Regions from separate parts of the Arthrobacter agilis genome, predicted to be linked through region 2. Evidence: predicted binding sites of a transcription regulator. Region 2 holds the regulator's gene; the other holds the start of a gene.

Region 1 (7,480 bases), 790 kb from region 2:
GGCCTGCAGCGCCTTCTCGAGCAGCGGGAGGAACTCCTGGAGGGAGGAAATCTTGCCCGAGTTGATGAGGATGAGCGCGTCCTCTAGGACGGCTTCCTGGCGCTCGGCGTCGGTCACGAAGTACGGCGAGAGGTAGCCCTTGTCGAACTGCATGCCCTCGGTGAGGACGAGCTCGGTCTGCGTGCTGGAGGACTCCTCGATGGTGATCACACCATCCTTGCCGACCTTGTCGAACGCCTCGGCGAGGAGGTCACCGACCTCGGTGCTCTGCGCGGAGATGGAGGCGACGTTGGCCGTCTGCTGGCCGACGACCTCGCGGGCGTTCTCGAGCAGGCGCTTGGCGACGGCCTCGACCGCCACCTCCATACCGTGCTTGAGCTGTCCGGGTGCTGCGCCGGCGGCCACGTTGCGGAGGCCTTCCTTGACGAGCGCCTGGGCCAGGACCGTGGCGGTGGTCGTCCCGTCACCGGCGACGTCGTTCGTCTTGGTGGCGACTTCCTTGGCCAGCTGGGCGCCGAGGTTCTCGTACGGGTCGTCGAGCTCGACCTCGCGGGCGATCGTGACGCCGTCGTTCGTGATGGTGGGCGCACCCCACTTCTTGTCGAGCACGACATTGCGTCCGCGGGGGCCCAGCGTCACCTTGACGGTGTTCGCGAGCTTGTCCACGCCGGCCTCGAGGGCACGGCGGGCGGCGTCGTTGAATTCCAACTGCTTTGCCACTGTTGGTTCCTTTCAGGCTTGGCGAGGAAAAGCCCCGGCCGCTGCGGGCCGGGGCTTCTCCTCAAGGGGTACTACTTGACGACGACGGCGAGGACGTCGCGGGCGGAGAGGACTAGGTACTCCTGGCCACCGTGCTTCACTTCGGTTCCGCCGTACTTCGAGTAGATGACGACGTCGCCCTCGGCGACATCGACGGGCACGCGGTTGCCGTTGTCGTCGACACGACCCGGTCCGACGGCCACGACTTCGCCCTCCTGGGGCTTCTCCTTGGCCGTGTCCGGGATGACGAGGCCGGAAGCAGTGGTCTGCTCGGCTTCGAGGGGGCGGACAACGATGCGATCCTCAAGGGGCTTAATAGAGACCGACACTCGGGCTCTCCTTTGCGTTCGATACCAATGGAATGGGGGCCGTCGGGCTGGGCGTGAACCGTCGTCGCGGTGCCGGCGAACGCTTCCCTCGGGATTAGCACCCGCAGTGAGCGAGTGCCAACTCCGACTGTATGCAAGCGCTGGCACTCGGTCAAGGTGAGTGCCAGCGTTGACGGCTCAACGGTGGCGGCCCACCGTCCGACCGGACGCACTTCGTCGCAATAGGACACGTTCCAGTTGCGTAATTCCCGCACGGCCCTCTACATTCGAGAGAGGTAAGGCATTCCTTACTTCCGCGACGTCCGGCCCGCCCGGCCCCTTCCCTCCACGGAGTCCACCCCATGGCACACCTGCGCCTCGCCGTCCTTTCCGCAGCCGCTGCGGCCACCCTCGCCCTGACGGCGTGCGGTGGCTCCTCCGAGGCGGCCGACGAGCCGGCGGCGGCCTCGACCGTCCCGGTCGAGCACGCGCAGGGGACCACCGAGGTGCCGGTCGATCCCGAGACGGTGTTCACCTTCGACCTCGGCGCCCTCGATACCCTGGACGCGCTCGGCGTGGACGTGGCCGGCGTCCCGCAGGGGACCCTGCCCCAGCAGCTCTCCGCCTACGAGGGCGGTGACACCACGAACATCGGCTCCATGAAGGAACCGGACTTCGAGGCGATCGCCGCCGCCGCCCCCGACCTGATCATCATCTCGGGCCGTGTCGCCGATTCGTACGACGAGCTCTCGGACATCGCGCCGACCATCGATCTGAGCGTCGATGCAGCGGACCCGATGGCGAGCTTCCGGGAGCACACCGCATCACTCGGCCGGATCTTCGGCGCCGAGGACGAGGTCGCCGACCGGCTGGCCGCGCTCGACGCGAAGATCGCCGGAACGAAGGACACCGCCGCTTCCGCGGGCAACGGCCTCGTCCTGATGACCAGCGCAGGCGAGGTCACCGCGTACGGCGCCGGATCACGGTTCGGCCTGATCCACGACGTGCTCGGCGTCGAGCCCGCCGCCGCGGTCAGGAACGAGGGCACGCACGGCGAGGCGGTCTCCTTCGAATACATCGCCGAGGTCAACCCGGCCCATCTCTTCGTGATCGACCGGGACGCCGCCGTCGGTGAGGCCGGCGCCGCCGGCTCCGCCGTCCTGGACAACGAGCTCGTCAACGGCACGGACGCCGCGAAGAACGACGACGTCACCTACCTCGACTCCGCGAGCTGGTACCTCATCGGGTACGGCCTCGACAACCTCGACGCCATGGTCTCCGCAGTCGACGAGGCCCTCGCGGCCTGAACCGCCGCGCCGCTCCGGCGGTAGGCGCCCCCATGGCAGCACTCTCCCTCCGGCCGCAGCGGCCGGCGCAGCAGCACGGCTCCACCCGGCCACCGGCCCTCTGGGCAGCGGGCGCAGCGGTGCTGCTGCTCGCCCTCGTCAGCCTGTTCGTGGGCGTCGCGGCGGTCTCCCCCGCCGACCTGCTCGAGGGCGACGCCGGCGTGTGGCAGACGTTCCTCGTGAGCCGGGTGCCGCGCACGCTCGCGGTCCTCCTGGCCGGCGTGGCCCTCAGCGTCGCCGGGTTCGTCCTGCAGCTCATGGCCCGTAACCGGTTCGTGGAACCCTCCACCGTCGGCACGGTGGAATCGGCCACCGCAGGGATCCTGGTCGCCACGCTGCTCCTGCCCGCCGCCCCGATCGTCGCGAAGATGGGGATCGCCGCCGTCTTCGCCATGGCCGGCACGGCGCTCTTCCTGTCCGTCCTGCGCCGGATCCCGCTGCGGAACACGCTGATCGTCCCGCTCGTGGGCATCATGCTCGGCGGGGTCATCGCGGCGGTGACGACGTTCTTCGCATACCGCTTCGACCTGCTGCAGACGCTCAACACCTGGATGATCGGTGACTTCTCCGGGCTGGTCCGCGGCCGCTACGAACTGCTGTGGATCGTCGCCGCCCTCGCCGTCGTCGGCTACGTGTGCGCCGACCGGTTCACCGTGGCCGGCATGGGTGAGGAGTTCACCACCAACCTCGGCCTGGACTACCGGCGGACCATGAACCTCGGCCTCGTGCTGGTGAGCCTCATCAGCGCCGTCGTGGTGGTGGTCGTGGGAGCCGTCCCCTTCCTCGGCCTGATCGTGCCCAACCTCGTGTCCCTGCTCATCGGCGACAACGTGCGCCGCGCCGTCCCCTGGATCGCCGTGTTCGGCGCAGGATTCCTGCTGGCCTGCGACATCCTCGGCCGGATCATCCGCTTCCCCTACGAGGTGCCGGTCGGCGTGATCGTCTCCGTGGCCGGCAGCGCCCTGTTCATCACCCTGCTCGTACGGAGGACCGCCGGTGCGCGCTAGGACCAGCCCCCTTCCCACCGCCGTCGTGCAGTCCGGCCGGACGCCGCTGAGGACGCTCCCGCCCCGCGCCTGGCTCGCGGTGCTCGGCGTCACCGCCGCCGCGCTCGTCGCGGCGTTCCTGCTCGTCGACCTGCAGGGCAACCTGGCGTACGTGCTCCCGCGGCGCCTGAACCGGGTCGGCGCCATGGTGCTGGTCGCCGTCGCCGTCGGGGTGTCCACCGTGCTCTTCCAGACGGTGACCGGCAACCGGATCCTCACGCCGTCCATCATGGGGCTGGACGCGCTCTACATCCTCATCCAGACCGTCCTGGCGTTCGCCCTCGGTGCCCGGACCCTCCTCACCCTCGGAGCGCCGGTCCGCTTCATCGTCGAGGTCGCGCTCCTGGTCGGCTTCTCCTGGCTGCTGTACCGGTGGCTCTTCACGGGCGGCGGGCGGAGCCTGCACCTGCTGCTGCTGGTCGGGATCGTGTTCGGTGTCTTCTTCCGCGGCGTCTCGTCCCTGCTCCAGCGCCTCATGGACCCGAGCGAGTACATCATCCTGCAGGACCTGTTCTTCGCGAGCTTCAACCGCGTGGATCCGACGCTGCTGCTGATCTCCGCCGTCGCCGTCCTGGGACTGTGCGTGCCCGCCTGGCGCCTGCGGCACCGCCTCGATGTCCTGGCCCTCGGCCGGGACACCGCGGTCGGGCTCGGCGTGGACCACCGGCGCACCGTGACGCTGGTCCTGGTGATCTGCTCGGTGCTGGTCGCCGTCTCCACGGCCCTCGTGGGGCCCGCCACCTTCTTCGGCCTGCTCGTCTCGGCCCTCGCGTACCAGCTGTGCAACCACTTCCGGCACGCCGTCGTGTTGCCCGTCGCCGTCCTGCTCGGCGTGATCGCACTCGTGGGCGGACAGCTCGTCCTGGAGCAGGTCTTCGCGTTCGACACAGCACTCAGCATCGTCATCGAGTTCACCGGTGGCCTCGTCTTCATCGCCCTCCTCCTGAAAGGCCGCATCCGGTGATCACCGTCAGCCATGCCACCAAGCGCTACGGGACCGCCACGGTGGTGGACGACGTCAGCTGCACGATCCGGGGCGGCGTCACCTCGATCATCGGTCCGAACGGCGCCGGCAAGTCCACCCTGCTGTCCATGATGAGCCGGCTCCTGCCGCTCGACGCCGGCCGCGTGGAGGTGGACGGGCTGGACGTCAGCACGACGCCGGGGATGCAGCTCGCCCGGACGCTGTCGATCCTGCGGCAGGAGAACCAGCTGACGGTCCGTCTGTCGGTGCGCGATCTCGTCGGGTTCGGCCGGTTCCCGCACAACAACGGCCGCCCCACCACGGCGGACCGCGAGCACATCGAGCGCGCGCTCGACTACCTGGACCTGACCGCCCTCGCCGACCGCTTCGTCGACGAACTCTCGGGAGGCCAGCGCCAGCGCGCGTTCATCGCGATGGTCCTCGCGCAGGACACCGAGCACATCCTGCTGGACGAGCCGCTCAACAACCTGGACATGAAGCACTCCGTGGACATGATGCGCCTGCTCCGCCGGCTCGCCGACGACCTCGGGAAGACCGTGGTGCTCGTGATCCACGACATCAACTTCGCGTCCTGCTACTCGGACACGATCCTGGCGCTGCGCGACGGCGCACTCATCCAGCAGGGCCCCCCGGAGGAGATCATGACGCCGGCCGTGCTCCACCGCGTGTACGACGTGGAGATCCAGGTGGAGCAGATCCGCGGCAACAGGATCGGCGTGTACTTCGCCTAGGCTGGCTGCATGGCTTCGGAGAACATCGCGGACATCCTGACCCCCGAGGGCTGGGAGCTGCTGAACTCGCTCGGGCCCTATACCGAGGCCGACAGCCTGCGGCTCACGGAGCAGCTGCGGAAGGCGGGCCACTCCCCCGGGACCGTCGCCGCAGCACTCACGCAGTCGCGGCTCCGCGCGAAGGCGTCCGCGAAGTTCGGGCCGTTCGCGGAGCACATGGTCTTCACGGCGGCAGGACTCGAGCAGGCCACGCGCCTGACCGTCGCCGCCCGCCACGCGCAGCGGTTCGTGGACGCCGGGCTCGTGCGGGTCGCCGACCTCGGCTGCGGCCTCGGCGCGGACAGCATGGCGCTGGCCACCCTCGACCGGGAGGTCACGGCCGTCGAGCTCGACGAGACCACGGCGGCCGCCGCGACGATGAACCTGCTGCCCTTCCCCAACGCACGCGTCGTCAACGCGGACGCGTCCGCCGTGGACACCGCGGAGTACGACGGCGTGTGGCTCGATCCTGCCCGCCGGACCACGACGACGTCGGGCACCTCCCGCCTCTTCGACCCCGAGGCGTTCTCGCCTCCGCTCTCCTTCGCCCAGCACCTCGCCGACGGCGGGAAGCCCGTGGGCGTGAAGATGGGGCCGGGCATGCCGCACGCGTCCGTCCCGTCCGCGTGCGAGGCGCAGTGGGTCTCCGTGGACGGCGACGTCACCGAGGTGGCGCTCTGGTTCAACGCGCTCCGGCGCGACGGCGTCCGCCGGGCGGCGCTCGTCGTCGGCCCGCAGGGGTCCGCGGAGATGGTGTCCGCGGCGGAGTTCGGGCACGGCCCGACGGCGGCGGTCGGCGAGCCGGGCGGCTACCTCTACGAGCCCGACGGCGCCGTCATCCGCGCCGAGCTCGTCGCGGATCTCGCCGGACGGCTCGGCGGGCACCTGCTGGACCCGATGATCGCCTACATCTGCGCCCCCTCGTACACGGACACCCCCTTCGCCCGCGCCTACCGCGTGCTCGAGGTGCGCCCCTACAGCGTGAAGGCACTGAAGGCCTGGGTGCGCAGCGAGGGCATCGGCGTCCTCGACATCAAGAAGCGCGGGTTGTCGGTGACACCGGAGGAGGTGCGCAGGCAACTGCTGAACGGATCGGGCAAGGGACGGAAGAAGGCCACCCTCGTGCTGACCCGCATCGGCGACGAGCGCGTGGCGATCGTCGTCGAGCCCGTGACGGCCCCCTGAGCCCCTGAGCCCGCCCGGCCCGCCGCGCGGGTGGCCACACTTCCCCGCGGGCCGCAACCCCGGGCCCACAGTCCCACCGGGCCGTTCCCGTTCCTAGACTCGACTGAGGACCCAGCACCCAGTACCCGGCACCCATGGAGAGCGGACACGATGGCGGAGAACACCACGGAAGCAGCAGGCGGACGGGCCGGAGTGCTGTTCGACGTCGACGGCACGCTCGTCGACTCCAACTACCAGCACACCCTCGCCTGGTGGCAGGCGTTCCGGCGGTTCGGCCACGACGTGCCGGCGGCCGAGATCCACCGGGCCATCGGGATGGGCGGGGACAAGCTCGTGGCGCACCTGCTCGGCGACGACCGCGACCCCGACCAGGACTCCGAGCTCGATGCGACGCACGGCGCCATCTTCTCCACGTTCTGGCCGGGCCTCCGCGCCTTCGAGGGCGCCGGCGACCTCGTGCGCCGCTGCGCCGACAGCGGCCTGACCGTGGTGCTCGCCTCCTCCGCCTCGCAGCAGGAACTCGAGGTCCTGCGCAGGATCATCGACGCCGACGCCTCCATCACCGCGGCCACGAGCTCCACGGACGCCGAGAACAGCAAACCCTCCCCCGACATCCTCCAGGCCGCGCTCGATGCCGGCGGGCTCGACGCCGCCCACGCGGTGTTCGTCGGCGACTCGGTGTGGGACGTCATCGCGGCGGCAGAACTGAAGATCACCACCGTCGGCCTCGCCTCGGGCGGCACCAGCGAAGCCGAACTGCGGGACGCCGGGGCCGTGGAGGTGTACAAGGACATCCGGGCGCTGCTCGACGCGTTCGACGACGGCCCGCTGCACCGGCAGGCGAAGCCGTCCTCCACCGCACCCGCCTCCTGAGGCGTCGCTGCAGCGTCCTTTCCGGCGCCCTGGGCCGCGGGTCCGCCCCGCCGCCGCGGTAAGGACGCCGCCGGAAGTGGTGGTGCCCCGCCTATCCCGCTGACGGTCCCCGGGCCCTACGCTGGGCAGATGCCAACCCCTCGTGGGATCCGCTCGTCCCTGCCCCGATCGCTGGGCCGGGCACTCGTCCTGCTCGCGATCTCGGCGC
Region 2 (7,480 bases):
TGAAGTCCAAGACCCGTGGCTACGGGTCCCTCGACTGGAAGGCCGACGGCGACCAGGTGTCAGACCTCGTGAAGGTGGACATCCTCCTGCAGGGTGAGCAGGTGGACGCCTTCAGTGCCATCACCCACCGTGAGAAGGCCTACGCGTACGGCGTGATGATGACGGGCAAGCTGCGCGAGCTCATCCCACGCCAGCAGTTCGAGGTGCCCATCCAGGCCGCGATCGGGGCACGGATCATCGCGCGCGAGAGCATCCGGGCCATCCGCAAGGACGTCCTGGCCAAGTGCTACGGCGGTGACATCACCCGCAAGCGCAAGCTCCTCGAGAAGCAGAAGGAGGGCAAGAAGCGCATGAAGATGGTGGGCCGCGTCGAGGTCCCCCAGGAGGCCTTCATCGCCGCCCTGTCATCCGACGAGTCGAAGGACAAAGCCAAGAAGTGATGCCGAACGGTTCCCAGGCGGCGAGCCGGCATGCCTAGCGCGCTGCCGCTCGGCCTGCCGGCGCCCGACGACGGACTCCTGCCGCCCACGGCGGCAGATGGTGCGCTCGAGCGCGACTTCTGCCTCTACGTGCACATCCCGTTCTGCGCCGTCCGGTGCGGGTACTGCGACTTCAACACCTACACGGCCACGGAGCTCGGCGGGGGAGCATCCCAGGACGCCTATGCGGGCTCCGTGCTCGCCGAGATCGAGCTCGGCGCGCGCGTGCTGGAGACCTCCGGCGTGCCCGCCCGCCCGCTGTCCACCGTGTTCTTCGGCGGAGGCACCCCCACCCTGCTCCCGGCCGAGGACCTCGCCTCGATCCTGCGCGCGGCGCGTGCCACGTGGGGGCTGGCCCCGGACGCGGAGGTCACCACCGAGGCAAACCCCGACTCGGTCACCCCCGAGTCCCTGCGCACCCTGCGGGAGGCCGGCTTCACCCGTGTGTCCTTCGGCATGCAGTCGGCCGTGCCGCACGTCCTCGCGGTGCTCGACCGCACGCACGCGCCCGAGCGCGTCCCGCAGGCCGTGCAGTGGGCCCGCGACGCCGGACTGGCCGTGAGCCTCGACCTGATCTACGGGACGCCGGGGGAGTCGCTGGAGGACTGGCGCACCACCCTGGCCACGGCCCTGTCCTACGGACCGGACCACATCTCCGCCTACGCCCTCATCATCGAGGACGGAACGAGGCTCGCCTCGCGCATCCGGCGCGGCCAGGTCCCGCCCATCGACGACGACGACCACGCGGACAAGTACGCCCTCGCCGAGGAGATGCTCACGGCCGCCGGTCTGCACTGGTACGAGGTCAGCAACTGGGCACGTACGCCCGCGGACGAGTGCCGCCACAACCTCGCCTACTGGCGGGGCAGCGACTGGTGGGGAGCCGGCCCGGGCGCGCACTCGCACGTGGGCGGGACCCGCTGGTGGAACGTGAAGCATCCCCGTCCCTACGCGGACGCACTGGGCGCCGGGCGGTCACCCGCGGCGGGCCGCGAGGTGCTGTCGGCGGAGGACCGTTACGTCGAGGACGTCATGCTGCGCGTGCGGCTGCGCGAGGGGCTGTCCACGCAGTCCCTGACGGCGACCGGACGCAGGGCCGTCGCCGGCCTGATCGCCGACGGACTGGTCGACCCGGCCGCCGCGTTCGCCGGCCGCCTGGTCCTGACGTTCAACGGCAGGCTGCTCGCCGACGCCGTGGTGCGCCGGCTCCTGCCGGACTGAGGCGCCGCGCGGATCCAGTGCGGACCACAGGAGGTGGGTGCTGTCCCGGCCAGGCCTGGCCGGTCCGCCACCCCCGCTGCGGGACGCGAGCGCCGCGCCGGGTCAGGGGTGCCGGCCGCTCAGCGGATCGGGCGCAGGTTCAGGGCGTAGCGGTACGGGCGTCCGCGATTCACCTGGATGCCCGCGCTGACCGAGAAGATCGCGATGACGACCCAGATGAGGGCATTGACGACGGCGAAGACACCGCCGATGACCGGCAGGAGCGACAGGAGCCACGCGACCAGGGCCAGGATGGTGGGCGGAAGCGTGAAGTTGAGCGCCTCCTTCGACTCCTGCGCCGTGAAGGGGCCACGGTCCTTGAAGATGAGGTAGATCAGCAGCGAGGGGATGAACCCCAGGATCCCGCCGAAATGTGCCAGCGTGGCGTACTGGCGGTCCTCGGAGGCCGTCAGGGGGAGGGCGGTCGCGGGCGTCCCCTCGAACGCAGGACGGGACTCGTTCCGGCCGTGGTGCTGGTGGTCGGCGGTGTTGGACAACTTCGGTTCCTTTGGTGGCTGGCGGGAACTCTCCCCCGGGAGTGTGCTTCAAGGATACGGGGTGGCGGGGGCCGGACGGCTCAGGCGGTCCCCGGCTGGGCGGTCAGGAAATCGATGACCTCTTCGACCCGGCCCAGCAGGGAGGGCTCCAGATCCGCGTAGGTGCTGACGCCGGCGAGGATCCGCTTCCACCCGTGTGCGACGGCTGCCTGGTTGTGGTGCGGCCAGCCGAGGCCGGCGAGGATGCCCGTCTTCCAGTCCTGGTGGCGGGGGACCACCGGCCACGCGTCGAGCCCCAGGGCAGCCGGTTTCACCGCCTGCCAGACGTCCACGTAGGGGTGGCCCACGATCAGGACGTGGTTGCGGGCGCCGGGTACGGTCATCGCCTGCTGGGCGATCCGCGACTCCTTCGTCCCCGGCAGCAGGTGGTCGACGAGGATCCCGAGCCTGCGCTCCGGGCCGGGCGCGAACGCGCGCACGGCCCCTTCGAGGTCGTCGACCCCGTGCAGCGGTTCGACGACGATCCCCTCGAGCCGGAGATCGTCGCCCCAGACCTTCTCCACCAGTTCGGCGTCGTGCTGGCCCTCGACCCAGATCCTGCTGGCGCGCGCCGTCCGGGCACGGGCGCCGTCGACCCGCACCGATCCGGAGGCGGTGCGCGTGGACGCCGGGGCGGCGCGCAGGACGGGCGCGACGACGTGCACGGGATCGCCGTCGAGGAGGAACCCGTGACCGAGCCTGAAGGTGCGCTTCTTCCCGCGCCGGTCCTCGAGCACCATGACGTGCAGCCCGCCTGACTTCTCGACGCGGACCACGGCGCCGACGAAGCCGCTCTGCACGTCCTCGAGGACCATGTCCTTCTCCACCGGGACGTCGGGCAGGCTGACCCGCTTCGGAGCCGCGATGTCCTGTGCTCCCCAGCCGTAGTCCATGCCGTGCGCGTCCTTCCCGTGAGGGCTGCGGCGGTCTGCCGCTGCCCGGGTCCCAATGCTAACAATCGGCCCGCACGTACTAGACTTGGCACTTGGGTGTGTCGAGTGCTAACCGCTCGGGGCCGCCCGCAGAACGCACCCGCATGGAGAGGAACAGACCCGGAGGTGAGTCAGGAATGAGCGAACCACGACGCCTGGAGGTACTCCGGGCCATCGTCGAGGACTACGTCCACTCCCGGGAGCCCGTCGGCTCCAAGGCACTCGTGGACCGCCACCGGCTGGGCGTCTCGTCCGCCACCATCCGTAACGACATGGCCGTCCTCGAGGAGGAGGGCCTCATCGCGGCTCCCCACACCAGTTCGGGCCGCATCCCCACGGACAAGGGCTACCGCCTGTTCGTCGACCGCATCTCCGAGGTGAAGCCGCTCTCGGCTCCCGAGAAGAAGGCGATCCAGACGCTGCTGGAAGGCGCCGACGATCTCGACGACGTCATGGACCGGACCGTGCGCCTGCTGGCACAGCTGACCAACCAGGTCGCCGTCGTCCAGTTCCCCCGGGTCGGGGGAGCGTCCGTCCGGCACATCGAGTTCGTGCTGCTCGCCCCGCAGCAGATCCTGGTCGTCCTGATCGCCAGCAACGGCACCGTCCAGCAGCGCATCGTACGGACCCCGGCCGCGATCCAGGAGGCCGAACTCGCGGAACTCAGGCAGCGGATCCTGTCCGCGGTGTCGGGTGTGAAGCTGTCCGGGCTGCCCGCCGAACTCGGTGTCGCCCTGGCGCAACTGCCTCCCGCACTGAGGGCGCACGGGGGTACGATCATCAGGGCGCTGGAACAGCTCGCAGGGCTCGGCCGTGACGACCGGATCCTGCTGGCGGGGACGGCGAACCTCGCCCGTTCCACCGGGGATTTCCCGCTGAGCATCGGCCCCATCCTCGAGGCGCTCGAGGAGCAGGTGGTCATGCTGAGGCTCCTGTCCGAGATGGAGTACGACGCCCGCGGCATCTCCGTGAGGATCGGCAGCGAGAACCCCTACGGGGGCCTGTCGGGGGCCTCCGTCGTCGCCACGGGCTACGGGCCGGACGCCGGCGCGAAGCTCGGGGTCCTCGGGCCCACCCGCATGGACTACCCGACGACGATGGCCGCCGTGCGCGCCGTCGCCCGCTACCTCTCGAGGATCCTCGAGGAGTAGGCGAGTGCCCTCCGGGGCACCCAGGCATTTCCGCCGGTTCCGGCGAGCAGCAGACAGAAGTCTCCAACAGGAAGTGATGTGCACGAGTGAGTAATCACTATGAGGTCCTCGGTGTGGCGCAGGGTGCGACCGGCGAGGAGATCAAGAAGGCGTACCGCAAGCTGGCGCGCAAGCTCCACCCGGACGTGAACACGGGGGACGATGCCGCCGAGGAGTTCAAGCGCGTCACGCACGCCTACGAGGTGCTCTCGGACCCCCAGAAGCGCAGGGTCTACGACACGACGGGCAACGAGAACGGCACGGACAACGGGTACGGCGCCGGCTACTCGGGCTCCGGCTTCGCGTTCCAGGACATCTTCGAGACCTTCTTCGGCGGCGGCGGCCAGCAGGCCGGAGCCCCGACGCGGACCCGCCGCGGGCAGGACGCCCTGATCAACGTCCGCATCGACCTGAAGGACGCCGTCTTCGGGGCCAACAAGAAGATCGAGGTGGACACCGCGGAGGTCTGCCCCACGTGCGACGGCAGCTGCTGCCAGCCCGGCACCTCCGTCCGCACCTGCGACATCTGCGGCGGCTCCGGCCAGGTCCAGCGCGCCGTGCGGTCCATCCTCGGCCAGGTCATGACGAGTGCCCCCTGCGGTACCTGCCAGGGCTACGGCACCGTCATCCCGAGCCCCTGCCACGAGTGCAGCGGTGAGGGCCGCATCCGCGCGCGCCGCACCCTGACCATCAAGGTGCCCGCAGGCGTCGGTACCGGCACGCGCATCCAGCTCGCCGGGCAGGGCGAGGCCGGGATCGCCGGCGGGCCGCAGGGCGACCTGTACGTGGAGATCCGCGTCAACACGGACTCGACCTTCCTGCGCGACGGCGACGACCTGCACGTGACCCTGAGCGTCCCCATGACGGCGGCCGCGCTCGGCACCAGCGTGCACCTGGACACGTACGACGGCGACCAGGAGCTCGTCATCAAGCCCGGGACGCAGTCGGGGGAGATCCTGACGCTGCGCGGGCTCGGCGTCACACACCTCCGGAGCCAGGGCAGGGGAGACCTCCGCGTCCACCTCAACGTCGAGACCCCACGCAACATCGACCACCAGCAGGAGGAGCTCCTGCGCCGGCTCGCGGAGCTGCGCGGCGAGGAGTACACGGACGGACAGCTCGCCAGCAGCGGTTCGGGCGTCTTCGCGCGCCTCCGGGAGCGCCTCGGGAACCGCTGACCATGACGCGGCCCCTCTTCTTCGGTCCGGGTGAGACCGTCCGGTCCGCCGTACCCGGCACCGTGTTCGTCCTCGGCGGGGACGAGGGGCGCCACGCCGCCACCGTGAGACGGCTCACCGCGGGCGAGCGGATCGACGTGTCCGACGGCGCCGGCTACCGGATCGGCGGCGTCATCGCCGCGGTCGGGACGGGGACGGTCGACCTCGAGGTGGAGACGGCGGGCCAGGACCCCGCACCGCTCCATCGCCTCGTGCTCGTGCAGGCCCTGGCGAAGGGCGGCCGCGACGAGCAGGCCGTCGAAGCCGCCACGGAGCTCGGCGTCGACGCCGTCGTACCGTGGCATGCCGAGCGCAGCATCGTCCGCTGGCGCGGCGACAAGGCGGAGAAGGGCCGGCAGAAGTGGGTGTCGCTCGTCGGCGCCGCGGCCAAGCAGTCCCGCCGCTCGTTCGTCCCCGACGTGCACGGCGTGGTGGACACCTCCGGGCTCGCCACCTGGGCGGCGTCGGTGGACCGCATGGTCGTCCTCCACGAGGACGCGGAGACCTCCCTGGCGGCTCAGGTGACGGCGCTGCGCACCTCCGGTGTGCTGGACGCGCCCTCGTCGACCGCCGTCGTCGTGGGCCCGGAGGGCGGGATCAGCGACGCCGAGCTGGGGAAGCTCCGCGCCGTCGGAGCCCGGACGGCGCGCCTCGGACCACACGTCCTGCGGTCGTCGTCCGCCGGGCCGGCGGCACTGGTCCTGCTCAACCACCTGCTCGACCGCTGGTAGCGGACACCCCGGTCATGCCGGCCGCGCCGGGCGTCCCCGATCCGACCCCGTCTACCTGACGGTGACGCTCTTGGAATCCTGTGCCTCGCCGTCGCCGTCGCCGTCGGGGACGGTCACGGTGACCTCGTACCGGCCCGGTGGCAGCGTCACGGAGAAGGAGTAGGCCCCGTCCGCGATGTCCACCGAGCCGTCGCGGAACAGTCCCGTGGGGCCCGGGGTGGAGCTGTCCTCCCCGCGGTCGATACGCCAGCCGACGGATTCCTCCGACGAGGGACCGACGCCGTGGATGATCAGCCCGGCGGTGTCCGCTTCCACGTCCTGCTGGGGGTCGATGATCCAGACGGGCGCCCAGCGCCGCTGAGTCCCGCGTCCATTCGCCGACCAGATCGACCGCGCCGAAGGCGCGGACGTCGGCCGCCCCGTCCACGAGGACGACGACGGAGCTCGACTCGCCCCCCGGGATGAGTCCCGCGTTCGATGCCGCGGCGGTCGCCGTGTAGACGAGCTGCTGCAGCGCCAGGCGGGCTGCGTCCTCGTCCAGGCGGGACGAGAACGCATCCGAGGACATGTCCAGCGTGATGACGTTCTTGGTGGAGATCGCGGACCGGACGCTCGAAGCCTGCTGCCAGGGGGAGCGGTAGTCGGGATCCAGGGGCCGCCCCGCCGTCATGAGCTGCACCGCATCGGCGATCGGATCACCCGTGGCCCCCTCCGGAGGCGGGAGGAACTCGCGGAACAGCCGGTCGCTGCCCTCGACGTCCCCGAGCCAGTACACGGGCAGCAGAGGTTGCGCCTCGGCCGGTCCCGCAGCGGCGCCCTGGGTCTGGACGGAGGGGTCCGACGGCGCGGAGCCCTCGGGCGCGGCGGTGGCGAAGGGCTCGGCGATCGCCGTCGTGTGCCCGCCGCCCTGGAACAGCCCCACGTTCGGGACGATGAACACGCTGCTGGCGACGAGCACGCCGCCGGAGACGAGGAGGATGCCGGGCAGCCCGAGGCGGCTCCGCTTCAGGGGGTCCTGCTCGCTCATGCCGGCCCCCTTCCGTCAGGCGCACAGGTGCGCGGATCGATTCCTGGAAAATTCGCGGTCCAGCGCATCGACGGCTGGAGTCGGTGCAGGCGCGGACCGGGAGCCGGT

What was found. Region 2 encodes HrcA, which represses chaperone genes, less so after heat shock. Its sites were predicted from a motif close to TTNGCACTCGNNNNNNNCGAGTGCNAA; they were not measured.
Region 1: a site for HrcA is predicted at 1,229-1,255, ahead of groES (co-chaperone GroES). Genes of this name have one in related genera too.

Annotation. Positions count from the first base shown of each region.
Region 1 covers NZ_JAUSXO010000001.1:2,335,193-2,342,672, forward strand. Annotated here, with positions in the region: gene groL (chaperonin GroEL) at 1-720, opposite strand, end outside; gene groES (co-chaperone GroES) at 792-1,088, opposite strand; gene QFZ50_RS10805 (siderophore ABC transporter substrate-binding protein) at 1,430-2,374, shown strand; gene QFZ50_RS10810 (ABC transporter permease) at 2,407-3,420, shown strand; gene QFZ50_RS10815 (iron chelate uptake ABC transporter family permease subunit) at 3,410-4,423, shown strand; gene QFZ50_RS10820 (iron ABC transporter ATP-binding protein) at 4,420-5,175, shown strand; gene QFZ50_RS10825 (class I SAM-dependent methyltransferase) at 5,185-6,399, shown strand; gene QFZ50_RS10830 (HAD family hydrolase) at 6,550-7,272, shown strand; gene QFZ50_RS10835 (sensor histidine kinase) at 7,402-7,480, shown strand, end outside.
Region 2 covers NZ_JAUSXO010000001.1:1,544,705-1,552,184, reverse strand. Annotated here, with positions in the region: gene lepA (translation elongation factor 4) at 1-440, shown strand, start outside; gene hemW (radical SAM family heme chaperone HemW) at 471-1,700, shown strand; gene QFZ50_RS07005 (DUF4870 domain-containing protein) at 1,820-2,236, opposite strand; gene QFZ50_RS07000 (DUF3097 family protein) at 2,317-3,168, opposite strand; gene hrcA (heat-inducible transcriptional repressor HrcA) at 3,345-4,358, shown strand; gene dnaJ (molecular chaperone DnaJ) at 4,445-5,575, shown strand; gene QFZ50_RS06985 (16S rRNA (uracil(1498)-N(3))-methyltransferase) at 5,578-6,345, shown strand; gene QFZ50_RS06980 (GerMN domain-containing protein) at 6,320-7,372, opposite strand.